One region of the Arthrobacter sp. JUb115 genome, then DNA from elsewhere that is predicted to be linked to it. Evidence: riboswitches for the same ligand, from Rfam matches in the RefSeq annotation. Region 1 holds a riboswitch; each other region holds the start of a gene.

What was found. A riboswitch is a leader RNA that binds a small molecule or an ion and turns the genes downstream of it on or off. The one in region 1 is predicted to bind S-adenosylmethionine.
Region 2: linked by a shared signal. The riboswitch ahead of EDF61_RS03010 (hypothetical protein) and the one ahead of EDF61_RS12810 (ABC transporter substrate-binding protein) in region 1 are both predicted to bind S-adenosylmethionine.
Region 3: linked by a shared signal. The riboswitch ahead of EDF61_RS01160 (bifunctional o-acetylhomoserine/o-acetylserine sulfhydrylase) and the one ahead of EDF61_RS12810 (ABC transporter substrate-binding protein) in region 1 are both predicted to bind S-adenosylmethionine.
Region 4: linked by a shared signal. The riboswitch ahead of EDF61_RS09425 (acyl-CoA dehydrogenase family protein) and the one ahead of EDF61_RS12810 (ABC transporter substrate-binding protein) in region 1 are both predicted to bind S-adenosylmethionine.

What each region holds. Positions count from the first base shown of each region.
Region 1 covers NZ_SOBS01000007.1:24,743-28,320, forward strand. The annotation lists gene EDF61_RS12805 (NAD(P)H-binding protein) at 1-752, opposite strand, end outside; SAM riboswitch class I at 1,038-1,129, shown strand; gene EDF61_RS12810 (ABC transporter substrate-binding protein) at 1,253-2,884, shown strand; gene EDF61_RS12815 (ABC transporter permease) at 2,896-3,578, shown strand, end outside.
Region 2 covers NZ_SOBS01000001.1:649,943-653,520, reverse strand. The annotation lists gene EDF61_RS03020 (LOG family protein) at 1-240, shown strand, start outside; gene EDF61_RS03015 (VIT1/CCC1 transporter family protein) at 304-1,407, opposite strand; gene EDF61_RS03010 (hypothetical protein) at 1,462-1,728, opposite strand; SAM riboswitch class IV at 1,744-1,857, opposite strand; gene EDF61_RS03005 (DinB family protein) at 1,925-2,512, opposite strand; gene EDF61_RS03000 (cupin domain-containing protein) at 2,646-3,212, shown strand; gene EDF61_RS02995 (hypothetical protein) at 3,349-3,578, shown strand, end outside.
Region 3 covers NZ_SOBS01000001.1:241,688-245,265, forward strand. The annotation lists gene metX (homoserine O-acetyltransferase MetX) at 1-108, opposite strand, end outside; gene EDF61_RS01160 (bifunctional o-acetylhomoserine/o-acetylserine sulfhydrylase) at 111-1,454, opposite strand; SAM riboswitch class IV at 1,546-1,665, opposite strand; gene EDF61_RS01165 (VOC family protein) at 1,838-2,482, shown strand; gene EDF61_RS01170 (GNAT family acetyltransferase) at 2,544-2,960, opposite strand; gene EDF61_RS01175 (CPBP family intramembrane glutamic endopeptidase) at 2,979-3,578, opposite strand, start outside.
Region 4 covers NZ_SOBS01000004.1:346,604-350,181, reverse strand. The annotation lists gene EDF61_RS09430 (acyl-CoA dehydrogenase family protein) at 1-657, opposite strand, end outside; gene EDF61_RS09425 (acyl-CoA dehydrogenase family protein) at 686-1,912, opposite strand; SAM riboswitch class I at 1,963-2,053, opposite strand; gene EDF61_RS09420 (LLM class flavin-dependent oxidoreductase) at 2,183-3,578, opposite strand, start outside.

The sequences.
Region 1 (3,578 bases):
TCGGTATCGACGAGGATGTGCGCGAACGGTCCGGGGACGCCGGCATCAGCGTAGATCTTTTCCAGTTGCCCTGGATCCATTTCCTGGTAGGCGATGTCCTGGCCGGCGGCAGCGCCAACCGCGCCAGCAAGCTGGGCGAGGGTGAATGGCTTATCGCTGCCCAGCTCGTAGATCCTGCCGTTCTGGTCCTCCTCGGAAAGCAGCACGGCCGCAGCGGCATCCGCATAGTCTGCACGGGCGGCAGCGCTGATCTTGCCATCGCCGGCGGCACCGAGCACCGTGCCGCTGTTGAGGTAGCCCATCAGCTGGTCGGTGTAGTTCTCGATGTACCATCCATTGCGCAACAGCACGTAGTCGATGCCGGATCCGGCCAGCAGCCGTTCGGTGGCGATGTGCTCGTCGGCGAGCTTCATGCCGCCGGACAGGGCGTTGGCAATTGAGGTGTAGGCGATCAGCGAGACATCCACGTGCTTGGCGGCATTGATGACGTTCTCATGCTGGGCAACGCGCTGGCCCACCTCGCTGGCCGAAATCAGCAGCAGCTTGTCTATGCCTTCGAGTGCGGACACGAGAGTTGGCTGGGCGTTGTAATCGGCAACGCGGGTTTCCAGGCCTTTGCCTGCCAGCGGTTCCAGCTTCTGCTCGGAGCGGCCAATTGCGACCAGATCAGCGGCATTCGCCCCGCGCGCCAGCAGCGCGTCGATGACTAGATTTCCAAGCTGTCCGGTGGCACCGGTAATTGCGATCTTCATGGGGTCCTCTCGTTGGTCTGCATCTGCTACAACCGGCGAGGACGTGAGGTAATTCCCGGAACCATCGAATGGGAATGCCGATTAAGCAAGGATTCGCATGGATCTGTCCACAATTGGCGTCACAAAGCGTTTTATGTCCGGCGCATTGCATTTTATGACGCGCAGCATGACGTGTATCGGCTGTTTCAGGACGCGTTCTGCGACTTCATGACCCCTGCTTACGTAACGCTTGTCTGCTGAATTCAGGGGTTGCAGACTTGAACTGTTCGGCCGGTACAGCCGGACACCCCATCCAGAGCGACCGAGAGACCTGGCTCGTTGAAGTCGCAGCAACCACCCGTAAACGGGAGCGGTGCTAAGGCCAGGACCGATGGAGATTGCTAAATTTCTCAACGGTCTGCCGGAAGAAACTCGCCGTGGGTAGTCCCGGAATCAAGGCAGAACGTACAGGGAATCTATGCGTAATCCTCGGGGCACCAACCGAGAGGACATCTGTAACCATGCGTACAGCACATTTTGGCCTGAAGGCCACTGCAATCCTTGCCGTTCTGGGCTTGTCACTCACTGCATGCGGAAACAACGCCAATACTACTGGCGCCGCTGAAGCAGCAGCCGATCCAGGGGAACCAGTAGAAGGCGGTACCTTCACTTTTGCTGAAGTTACCCCCATCAACAATTGGCAGACTCAGGCAGCGCGTTTCTATGAGAAGGCCAACGTACTGAATTCCGTCCTTGATCGCCTGACCTACTACGACGTGGAAGCTGGCAAGCTGGTTGGCTGGATCGCCAGCGGATTCGAAGCCAACGATGCCAAGACCGAGTTCACGTTCACCATTCGCGACGGAGTCACCTTCTCAGACGGATCCAAACTGGATGCCAAAGCCGTGAAACTGAACCTGGACGCGCTGGGTCAGGGCATCAAGGAAGCTCAGATTGCACCGAACGTTGACTTTGCCGCCTACAAGTCGGCAGAGGTCGTTGGGGACAACAAGGTCAAGGTCACGCTCAAGCGTCCGGATGCCAATTTCCTTCGGGCGACTTCTTCAGTAACTGCTGGATTGGTGTCCCCGAAAACCCTTGAACTGGATAACGCCGCGCAGTCCTCGATCTCCAAGATCGTTGGTTCCGGACCGTTTGTCTTTGAATCGGAAAAGCCTGATGAAGAAGTGGTTTTCACCAGCCGCGATGACTACGCTTGGGCACCAGAATCTGCCTCTAACCAGGGCGATGCATACCTGGATACCTTGGTTATCAAATACCTTCCTGAGGTAGCTAGCCGTGCCGGGGCAGTTCAGTCCGCGCAGGTAGATCTCGTCCGAGGCTTGCAACCGGTGGACGAACAAGTGCTGGGTACCAACGGTGGCAAGGTGTTAGCTGCTGAAGGCGTAGACCTGACCAGCAACCACGCAGCAGTACGTGTTGGCTCGGGAAAGCTTGAAGACGTCAAAGTCCGCCAAGCGCTGCAGATTGCAATCGACCGCCAGGCCATTAAGGAAACCGTTCTCTCGGATAGCTACGTCATCTCCGGATCGATCCTGAACCATAAGGCTCCAGGTTTCGTAGACCTATCTTCCGAACTGGCGTACAACCCAGAAAAGGCCAAGCAATTATTGGATGAAGCCGGTTGGAAGCCGGGCGCGGATGGCATTCGCGAGAAGGACGGAAAGAAACTGGAAGTAACGGTCTCCACCTCCAATAACTCCGTGGTCATCAAGCCAGCGTTCGAACTGATTGAACAGCAATGGCGAGAGATTGGCGTCCAGCTGGTCAACCGCGCGGCGGACAATACTTTCCTGACCAACGCGCTTGTCGACGACAAAGTGGAGTTCTTCGGCACCCGCCAGTTCGCATACGGCGGACTGGGCCCGGTCTACGCAACTGCGAACAACAATCAGACACTTCGCGCCGATCCTGAACTGAACAAGCTTTTCGCCGAAGAGCAGTCAGCAACCACCGAAGAAGAGCACCTGAAGTTGGTGGAAGAAGAACAGCGTACCCTGGTGCTTGACCAAGCCTTGACCTTGATTCTTTGGGACGAAGTTCAGGTCTATGGGGCCAATAACTCCGCCAACGTTGAATTCACTTCCGGTACCGCACCAATCTTCCAAGGTGCTTGGAAGAACGACGGCTAGGAACCGAGCTCATGGGCATTTACATCGCAAAACGATTGGGACAGGCAATATTGGTCATTTGGCTGGCCTACACGGCGGTTTTCATCGCTGTGCAGGCCTTGCCGAATGACCCGGTCACGATCTTCCTGAGCACTGACTCAGCCGCGGATCCGGCCACCATTGCACAGATGAAGGCGTACTACGGATACGACCAGCCGGTCTTCGTGCAGTACTTCACGCAGCTGCTGGGATTGCTTCGCGGAGATCTCGGATATTCCTTGTCCAGCGGTTCGGAAGTAGCGAATCGAATCGGTGAAGTAGCTGGATCCACCCTGATTCTGGCTGGCAGCGCATTCGTTTTGTCGGTGGTATTCGCCCTGATCATCGCCTCAGCGGCGAGCCTGTCCAAGGGCGAAAAACTGCGCAAGACGCTGCTGAATCTGCCACCGCTAATGGTGTCCATTCCTGTTTTCTGGTTGGGCCTGGTGCTCCTGCAGCTGCTGGCAGTGCAGCTCGGAGTGATGTCACTGTTCCCGGACGGCTCATTCATGTCGCTGGCAGTGCCTATCTTCGTACTCGCCGTGCACCTGAGCGCTCCGATCGCCCAGGTGCTAATCAAAAGCGTGCAGGAAGTTAATAGGCAGCCATTCATCGACGTGCTGAGAGCCAAAGGCGCCAGCGAAGCGTGGATCTTCTACAGGCACACCTTGAAGAA
Region 2 (3,578 bases), on a different contig from region 1:
ATCTTCCAGGATGCCTGCGAAAACTACTACGCTACCGGTGCTCGCGTGGTGCCGATGGTGCTGATCGGCAAGGACTATTGGACGAGGGATCTGCCTGCTTGGCCGCTGCTTCAGGCCCTGGCCAAGGACCGTGTCATGGAACAGAAGATTGCTCTGGTGGAAACCGCCGAAGAAGCGATGGAGTTCATCCAGAGCATGCAAACCCTGCGCCGGCGTACCCGGCGGCCGGAGAACAGCTAGAGCACGGCATGGAAAATGCCGGTACAGCCAAAGCTGTACCGGCATTCGAATCGCAGCAGGCTGCTATCCGATGCTGACGTCGAAGATCAGGCCCAAGCAGTAGGTGATGGCCGCTGCGCCCCAGCCGATGGCTAGCTGGCGCAGGCCGCGCTTGAGCGGGGAGGCACCGGAAAGCAGTCCCACGATCCCTCCGGTGATCATCAGGGCCACGCCTACCAGGACTACCGAGACGAGGATCGCGGTCATGCCGGAGAGCCCAAGGATATAAGGCAGGATCGGCACGACCGCGCCGGAAGCGAAAAGGATGAACGAGGTGGCCGCCGCGCCGGTGGCCGACCCCAGTTCCTGGTGCTCCTTCTCGAGTTCTTCGCCGCGGCCTTCCGGGTTCAACGAGAAGTCGGGGTTGCAATCGCAGGTGAACAGGCCCATGCGTTCTGCGGCCCGGTGCGCTGCATCTTCATCGCTCATTCCGCGGGCCTTGTAGATCAGCACCAGCTCGTTGGCGTCCAGATCGAGGTTCGGGGCGGCGGTTAGCGTGACCTGGGTTGGTCGCGAGGCGGTCAGCAGCTCGCGCTGGGAACGCACCGAGACGTATTCGCCAGCTGCCATGGACAGTGCGCCGGCCAGCAAACCGGCAACACCGGAGAACAGCACGAAGGTCGCTGAAACACCGGTCGCACCGATACCCATGATCAACGCCAGGTTGGAAACCAGCCCGTCGTTGGCGCCGAAGACCGCAGCGCGGAAGTTGCCCGAAAGGCGCGCACGGCCTGCTGTAGCCAGCGCCCGGACGACCTCTTCGTGGACCTGTTCGTCGGCCGCCATCTGCGCGGTGGCGTCCTTGTCGTCGCGGTAGGGCGAACTGCTTTCGGAGCGCTGGGCCATGGCCAGCACGAAGACCGAACCGAAATGCAATGCCAGGAAACGCAGCATGGTGCGTCGCAGCGACGGGCGGACTTCCTTGAAATGCTCGCCGAGCAGGACGCGCCAGTGGGATTCGTGGCGGGCTTCCGCCTCTGCAAGGCCCAGCAGGATTTGCCGTTCTTGACCGGTTTTCTTTTCCGCGAGGGCCCTGTAGATGGAGCCTTCGGCGACTTCATCTGCGAGATACTTGCGCCATCGCTGGATCTGCGCTTTGGTAGGTTCGGTTTCTGGGTGCTGTGGCATCGCGACGATGACTCTCCTGGAACATGGATTTTCCAATGAAACCCGTGGATCGGATCAACCACCCAGTTTAGTCAGGGCTCCTGCACTTGGGAATTTGGCAAGGCTAAAAGCAATTCTCTTGCCCGCGGGATTTCCGGCTACCGGCAGCACCAGCTGCAATTCAGAAGTGGCCGGATCATAGGTCGGCCTGCGGGCGCAACGGGCAATGAGCCGTTCAAGCCTGAGCGGATCTGCAACGTAGCGGGTGCGCCAGCGCCCCTCGGCCTTGAACTGCACTTGGCCGGTCTGGCGGTCGATGACGGGCAGAATCGGATATGCCATTGAGGTCAACTCTCTTGCGAGCTCTTGCCCGTGCACCTGTTGATGCGCGGACCGCTTCCTCATCCGAACCACCCATGAACTTGGGGTTGGTGCGCGGCCAGTCGGAGCTTGGCGCCGCGTCTCGTGAAGCAACATTTCCGATGGTACCGCCGGCGGCAGGGCGCGGTGAAGTCCGAATGCGTAATATGACTGCGGCTCAGCTGCCCGGGGCAAAGGCATTGGCCAGTTGCTGCAGCTTCTCGCGTTGTTCGGCCCATTGCCCCGCGGTGTAGCCGGGCAGCAGATCCAGTTGCGCGGTCCAGCCAGCACGGCCATCGAGCTGCTCGCGAATAATATCCAGATGCCCTGCATGCCGGGAGGTCTCGGCGAGCGCATGGATGAGCAGGTGATCCAAGGTGGTTTTGCCAGCTGGCCCCCACCACGGTACCTCTACGGGGCAGTCCAGGGGCAGGTCGCTGATGGCTTCATCGGCGAAGGCGATGGCTTTCCGATACAGGCCGATCAGCTGTTGCGCATCCATATCTGCTGGCGGGAGGAAATCCGCGTCGGGATCATGCGGCGCAATGAATTCGCGAACGTAGCGGTCATCGGCCCTGCGCTTGAGGCAGGTGCCGAAATATTCGTATTCATTGATCGCCAAATGGTGCAGTACTCCCAGGATATGGGTGCCTGTAGGGGTGAGCGGAGTGCGTGCCAGGTGTTCGGCGAGGCCTTCTGCCTTGTAGATCGCATTCTCGCGCGCGTCGTTCAGGTACCCGCAGAGCTTGTCCTTGGTGCTGTCCATGGGCAGAGTCTAGTGAGCGCTGCAGTCTCGCGGTAGAGGGCGCGGTGTGTTTACCATTGGTAAACTTGCCCCGCAGGCCTTGAAGCCAAAGTGGTTGCGGTTGTTGCTGCAGAAAACGTCGAGGAGCCAAACGATGAAAACCTTGCCAGTTGAACCAACCGGTGCTGCGATCAATATCGGTGCGAGGCTGCGCGGGGTGCGCCAGACCCAGCGTATGACCATTGACCAGGTCGCCGAGCTATCCGGACTGACCAAGGGTTTCCTCTCGCGTGTGGAGCGCGACCTGACCAGCCCTTCGGTTTCCACTCTTTTGCGGTTGTGCGAAGTGCTGGGCATGGAGGTCGGTACCCTCTTCGAGGTTCCTGAAACGAAACTGGTCCGACTGGAGCAGGCACCCCGTGTTTCCCTGGGCGGTGACGGCATCACGGAGCAGCTGGTCACGCCGCGCAGCGAGAAGCGGGTGCAGATGATTCGCGCCGAGATTGCGCCCAAGGGCACCGGTGAAGCGGAGCTGTATTCGGTGGATTGCGAGCTGGAAGTGCTGCACGTGATCGCTGGAAAATTCATCCTGGTATTGCCTGATCAGCGCGTAGAACTCGAAGCAGGCGATACGATCACCTTCCCCGGGCGTGAACCGCATAGCTGGGAAAACGATTCTGATGAGGTTGCCGTGGTTACCTGGACGCTGATCCTCTCATGACGCCAATCCCTTGCGCTTGCTGCCATGGCACGGCATGCGCAGTGCGGCTGCGCGTTCGTCTGCGGGGAGATGAACCGCGTATTCTAGGAACGATGCGTTGTTCCGGGCGCTCGGGACAATCAGTGATGGGAGAGGCGTGAGGACAGGCGAACCAACCGCTGCGCAAGATCAACTGCGCAGTATCAGCTGGTGGGCTTCGATACTTTTCGGCGTTCTTATTGGCACCACCTTGACCTGGATCCGCACCCAACGCAATTTCTTCTTCATTGGCGCCGCGATTCTGGCCGTCGTCATTGTCACCATTGGCGTGCGGACGATTCGCCGACGGGCACGCTTCCCGGTGATGGCGCAGGCACGCACCTCGTG
Region 3 (3,578 bases), on a different contig from region 1:
GAATTCGAAGTGGTGCTCCCCCACGGACTTACGGCGCAAAATGCCGTCTTGCCCGCCGGCGAGCTCTTCGGCGCGCAGAGTATCTTCAGTAGTCACAATGGATGCCATGCCTAGAGGGTTTCCTGCAGTTCCTTGTTCTCGAGGGCTGCAACTGCTTGGAAGCCCAGTTCCAGATCGGCCAGAATATCCTTGATATTCTCCAGTCCAACGCTCAGCCGCACCAGTCCCGGGCTCACGCCGGCCGCAACCTGCTCAGCTTCGGAGAGCTGGGCGTGGGTGGTGGAGGCCGGGTGGATGACCAATGAGCGCACGTCGCCGATGTTCGCGACATTGGAGTGCAATACCAGTGCGTCCACGAAGGCCTGGCCGGCTTCCGAACCGCCCTCCAGTTCGAACGCGATGATCGAGCCGGCGCCCTGATCGCTGTACTTCTGCGCACGCTCATGCCAAGGCGAGGACTTCAGGCCTGCGTAGGCGACCTTCTGCACTTCCTCGCGGGCTTCGAGCCAGTTGGCAACTTCTACGGCATTCTGGCCGTGGCGTTCAATGCGCAGCGACAAGGTTTCCAGGCCCTGTGCGATCAAGAACGCGTTGAACGGCGCAACCGAGGAACCCAAATCGCGCAGCAACTGCACGCGGGCCTTGAGGATGTAGGCCAGATTGGCGCCCAGGATGCCGTTGACACCCAGGTCGCGGGCGAAGACCAGGCCGTTGTAGGACTCGTCCGGGGTGTTGAAGCCCGGGAAGCGGTCGGCGTCCTTGGCGAAGTCGAAGTTGCCCGAGTCCACGATGACACCGGCAATGGCACTGCCGTGTCCGCCGAGGAACTTGGTGGCTGAATGGATCACGATATCCGCGCCCCACTCGATCGGGCGGATCAAGTACGGGGTGGCCAGGGTGTTGTCCACCAGCAGCGGCACGCCAGCTTCGTGGGCGATCGCCGAGATGCCCTCGATGTCCAGGACGTCCTGTCGCGGATTGGAGATGGTTTCCCCGAAGAAGGCCTTGGTGTTCGGACGCACCGCGGCGCGCCAATCATCCAGGTTGTCCGGGTCGGAAACGAAGGTGACCTCGATGCCCAGGCGCTTGAGCGTGTGCTTGAGCAGGTTCTGGGTTCCGCCGTACAGGCTGGGGCTGGCCACCAGGTGGTCGCCGGCTTCGGCCAAATTCAAGATGGCGAAAGTGGTGGCAGCCTGTCCCGAGGAGAGCAGCAGTGCTCCAACGCCGCCCTCCAGGTCAGCGATGCGGGTTTCCACCGCGTCGGTGGTCGGGTTGCCGATACGGGTGTAGATCGGCTCCAGTTCCTGCAGCGCGAAACGTGCAGCAGCGCTCTGGGCGCTGGGGAAGACGAAAGAGGTGGTTTGGAAAATCGGGAGAGCCCGTGCCCCGGTCGTCGGATCCGGGGTCTGGCCGGAGTGGATCTGACGGGTTTCAAATGACCAGTTATTGCTCATGGTTTCCTCCAAATAGCGTTTCATGACTATGGGGGTACGCCACTGAAAAGACACCGACAGGAAGCACCATATCGTGACGACTTCCAGGGGTAACCCGCGCTTGTCCTTGATGCCTTGTGCGTTCAAGGGCCAGGTCTTCACCCGGGGCACCCCACCGCGGTTGGAGGGTTGCCGCCCAGTAAGCCGGGGCTTGTTACTGGGACTCATGACCTGGTACCAGTTTGCCCGAAAACCGAAGATCTTTGCAACGCAAGGGCTGGTGATTGGACTCAATCGGTCATATTTCGCGAATATTGCAGGTTCATCGCAGAGTATTCGATAGCATCACGGAACTTAGGTGTGCCTAAGTAGAGACTCGCATCACATGTTGTCATGATGGGCACATGATGAGGCTAGATCACGTAAGTTATGCATGCGGCCCGGACGGGCTGTTGCCAACCGCTGAAAGAATCTCCGAGTCCCTTGGACTGGAATTCGTCAAGGGCGGCGTGCATCCACGATTCGGAACACGCAATGTCATCTTCCCGCTCAAGCATGGCCAGTACCTGGAGGTGGTTGAAGTCCTGAACCACCCGGCCAGCGACAAGGCACCCTTCGGACAGGCGGTTCGCGCCCGTTCGGAGCTCGGCGGCGGCTGGATGGGCTGGTGCGTCTCGGTGGAGGATCTATCCAGTGCCGAGGACCGCTTGGGCCGCAAGTCGGTGCCGGGCAACCGGAAGTTCCCTGATGGCCGCGAACTGACCTGGCAGCAGATTGGCATCAAGGGCCTGATCGCCGATCCGCAGTGCCCGTACCTGATTTCCTGGGATGAAGGATCCGAGGAGCTGCATCCGTCCAAGGCGCTGGAACCTGCCGGCGCCATCAGCCAGATCTCCATCGCCGGCTCGCGTGAACGGGTGCTGGATTGGCTGGGCCAGCCGCAGAACGTCAATTTGGGCGCTGTCACCATGCAATATGAAGCGCCGAATGGCACTCCGGGCATCATGTCGGTTACCTTTGAGACCGAGTCCGGAACCGTGGTGCTGTAAACAGTTCCGCAGAGATCGCAAGTAGGCGGGGACAATGGCGTCCCCACCTACTTTCTTTTCCTTAAGGCCGGTCCAGCCGCTTCCCCAGGACCGCGACGTGCTGGTCTTCGAAGCCCCGCCGTTCATAGAAATCGATGACGGCAGAGTTCTCCTCGCGGACCATGAGCTGCACCTTGGGCACGCCGAGATCCCGCAGCCACAGGACAGCGGCATCCACCAGCGCCCTTCCCAGGCCGTTGCCCTGCCGGCACGGATCCACCGCAACATAGTAGAGCCAACCTCGGTGGCCATCATGGCCAACCATCGCAGTAGCCATGAGTTGATCGTTCTCAACGATGGACAGCACCGTGGAAGTAGGCTCGGCCAAAGCCCGTCGGGCGTCGGCGAGCGCATCATTCCACGGACGAGTCAGCCCAGTTGCTTCCCACAATTCAACTGCTTGGCGAAGGTCCTCCTCGCGCAGCACGGTAATCTGCATTGGCTCAGCTTACCGGCGCTACTGGCCGATTCCGATGGCCGGCCCGACCAAGGCGTATCCCACGAAGCCGATGGCATCAAGCAGGAAGTGCGCGATAACCAGCGGCATCACCCGCCCGTACTTCTGGTATACCCAGCCGAAGACGACGCCCATGAGCATATTGCCGATCATCGGCCCCACCCCCTGGTAGAGGTGGTAGCTGCCTCGGATTATCGCAGAACCAATAATGGTGCTCCACAAGCCCAGCTTCAATTTCTTGGCGTAGGTGAACAGGAATCCGAGCATCAGCACTTCTTCGAGGACTGCATGACGTGCAGCCGACAGCAGAAGCACGGGAACGCTCCACCAATAATCGCCTAGATTCGCTGCTGACAGTGCTGTGGTGACGCCCAGTGCCCGTCCAGCGGCATAGACGCCCAGCGTTCCCACTCCCATGGCCAAGAACATCCCCGCCCCGAGCAGTGCGTCCTTGCCCGGCTTGCGCATATCGAAACCGATGTCCCGGATAGTTCGTCCGGTCGTGCGCTTCATCAGGTAGAGCGCCAGCACGACGGGTACCAATGCAAAGAAGATGTCCAGCAGCTGGTAGGAGAAATCAAAGAACTCGCGGGTGCTCAG
Region 4 (3,578 bases), on a different contig from region 1:
GAGGTCTTCTTCGGCGACAATTGCATCGGTGAAGGTCGAGGTGCCGGTACCCGTGGTGCGCTGGCCGAAGCCATCCCAGTCATCGGCCAGCTCGACGCCGGGCTGGTGGCGGTTGACTGCGGCGATCACCCGCTTGCCGGTGTCGGTGCGCTCTGCGTAGGTATCCAGCCAGTCGGCGAAGATCGAGCCGGTGGAGTAGTACTTGGTGCCGTTGATCTTGAATCCTCCCTCGCCGTCCGGGGTGACCTTGGTGATCACGTCCCCGACCTTGACGGTGCCGACCTCGGTCCAGGAGTTGCCCACCAGTTCTCCCGCCACGAAGCGGGCCAGCCACTTGTCGCGCCCCGGGCCGGGGGCCGCAACCAGACGGTCCTCGACGAAGGCGAAGTGCGCGCGCAGCGCTTGGGCAATATTGGAATCCGCGGCCGCGAGATCCACGAAGAGCTCGAAGAGCTCGGGCAGCGTAGCACCGGCACCCCCGTGCGATTCCGGGACCCGAACCGCACCAAAGCCGGCAGCGGCCAGGTCCGCGACCTGCTGGTAGGGCAATTCGCCGGTGCGGTCGCGTTCGGCTGCGCCCTGCGCAATGCGCGCGAAGAGCGGTGCGAAGCGGTTTTTGAGTCCTGCGAGTCGATTGCCAGTTGCAAGTACAGTCATCGTTCAGTCCAATCCGGGAGAAGTTTTCTTAGGTGTACAGCGAGAGCGGCTGGGACTCTCCGCGCAGGAAGTAGGCGCCGACCTCGATCTTCTTGTAGTCCACTGGGTCGTGCAGCGAATGGGTGCGCACATTGCGCCAGTACAGGTCCAGGCCCACCGAGTTCGCAGTCGAAGATGAACCGGTCACCTCGAAGATCCGGTTCGCCACATCCACTCCCACCTCAGTGGAGACCACCTTGGCTTCAGCAATTTCCACGGCCAACGCCGCTCGCTCGGGCTGGGTGACATCCCCGGCCTTCGAGAGCAGGGCGTCGAATTTCCGGCCCAGCTTCTCGGTCAGCGCCGCCACCGCTGCGGTGCGGGCTTTGAGCTCTCCGACGGTGCGCTGGAAGATCGGGTCCTGCGAGTAGGTCTCTGCCTGCGAGAACAGCCAGGCGTTCTTGCGGCCCAGCAAGATCTGCTTGCCGCGCGCCAGCGCTCCCTGGGCGATGCCCAGGTAGAAGTTGGCGAAGGCCAGCTGGATCCCGGGGGTGAGCAGGGTGGAGACCGGTTCATCGGTGACGAATCCCAGCAAGTCCCTTGCTTCGAGCCGCACGTTGTGGAACTTCAAGGAATTCGACGCGCTCAGCCGCTGTCCCAGGTAGTCCCAGTCGTCAACGATTTCCAAGCCATCGATATCGCGTGGCAGAACCAACGCGAGAATCTGCCCGTCGTATTCTCCGCCCTGGACCAGCGCGTTGATGACGATGACCTCTCCAACACCGGAACCCGTGGAGAACCGCTTGGCTCCATTCAGTCGGTAGCCGTCCCCTTCGGCGCTCAGCGTCAAATCCGGATCAACTGGATTCACCGAATCGCCCCAGAGCCACCCCCCTTCCACGGTGCGCTGCCACCATGCCCCTTGAGCTTCTGCCGGGGCGTAGAACGCAATGCCGGACTGGTTGATGTAGTGGTAAGCCAGCAACTGCGAGATGGATCCATCAGCTGCGGCCAGTATGCGGACCGCTTCGAAGGCCGTTTCCCAATGGGCTCCGGCTCCGCCGAATTCTGCAGGCACCAAGAGATTGAGCAACCCGGCTTCGCGCAGCAGCTGCACTTCGGCGAAAGGCTGGGCGTTCTTGCGGTCGCGGTCGAGCGCGTCAGCCGCCAGTTTGCCAGCTACTTGCTGGGCGACGTCGCGCCAATGAGCGAGTTCAGCTTCATCAGCAGTGCCGATGTAGGGCACGCGCGGCAATTGGGTATCCAGTACAGTCATCTTCGTTCTCCTCTTGGGCTATGGATTCCGAAGGATGCAGAAAATCTGCGGATCCATCGAACCTGGCGTTAGCACTACCTGCGGAGTGCAGGCTTGCTGCGGCGTCTCGGAGCCAGGTCTCTCAGCCGCTCTGGATGGGTTGTGCTCCATCAGTGAAGCACCGACGGCCTCCGCTTGGCAGGGAAGATGTCATAGGACGGAACATCGTCATGAATCGACATTTTCGAGGCCTTCACAGGAGCCTCAGTGGCCGTCATATTTCCTCATGTGTCACCGGGCGCCTAGTACAGCTTCAGGTGTTTGGCTCGCTTCGGATTCCGCTGCCGAGGCCTTTCCCGCATAAGCCCCGCGATAGGCGGCTGCCGGGTGATCGTCAGCCACTCGCGTCGTGCCGGGACCCGCCAGATATTCGCGCAGGGTGTTGCCTTCGTATCCTGCCCAAGTTCTTCCGCGCTTCCGCAACTCGGGAACCACCAGATCGGTGAACTGCTCGAAGGAACCTGGGGTGATGGCATAGGCCAAGTTGATCCCGTCCAATCCTGATTCATCCACCCAACGCTCGATTTCGTCCGCCACGGTTTCCGGCGAACCGACGAGCACCGGTCCGATGCCGCCAACTCCGAGGTAGTCGGCGATGGCATTCGGGGTCCACTTCTGCTGCGGATTCGCTGTAGTGAAAATCGAGACCGCCGATCGCGCCGCGTTGGTTTCCAGATACTGCAGCTCCTCATCCGGCGCGTACTGGCTCAGGTCCAAGCCCGACCACCCGCCATAGAATGCCATGGCACCTTCGCGCGAGGCATAGGACTGGTATTCGCGGTAGAGCTTCTGCGCCTGCGCGTCTGAATCAGCCACCACAGTGGTCATCAGCGCATAGATTTTGGCGGCGTCCCGGGGCCGACCCACCAGTTCGAACTCGTCGCGGATCGCATCGGTCTGGCGGCGGGTGACCGCGGTATTGATCGAATTCAGGAAGATGCCCTCGGCATGCTGCGCGCCAAAGCGCCGGCCGCGCGAAGAAGCGCCCGCTTGGAAGATCGCCGGGGTGCGCTGGATGGAAGGCTCGGAAAGATGGATGCCCGGCACGTTGAAGTACTGGCCGTGATGGTTAATCGGATGCACCTTGGAAGGGTCGGTGTAGACGCCACGTTCGCGGTCCTTGAGAACCGCGTCTTCCTCCCATGATCCCTCCCAGAGCTTGTAGACCACGTCCATGAATTCATCGGCAATGTCGTAGCGGGCGTCGTGATCCAGCTGCCTGGCCATGCCCAGATTGCGGGCCGCCGACTCCAAGTAGCTAGTCACCACGTTCCAACCGATGCGCCCGCGGGTGAGGTGGTCCAGCGAGGAGAACTTCCGGGCCAGCGCGTAGGGTTGCTCATAGGTCAGCGCGCTGGTCACCGCGAAACCGAGATTCTTCGTGGCCGCGGCCATGGCGGAAACCTGCATGAAGGGATCGTTCAGTGGCACCTGGTCGGCATCGAGCAAGGCTGGACCGCTGGAATTCTGGTACACGTCATAGATGCCAAGTACATCGGCGAGGAACAGGGCGTCAAAGCCACCGCGCTCCAGGGTCTTGGCCAGATCCACCCAGTATTCAAGGGTGTTGTATTCGTCGGCTCGATTCTGCGGGTGCCGCCACAGCCCAGGGCTCTGGTGGCTGACG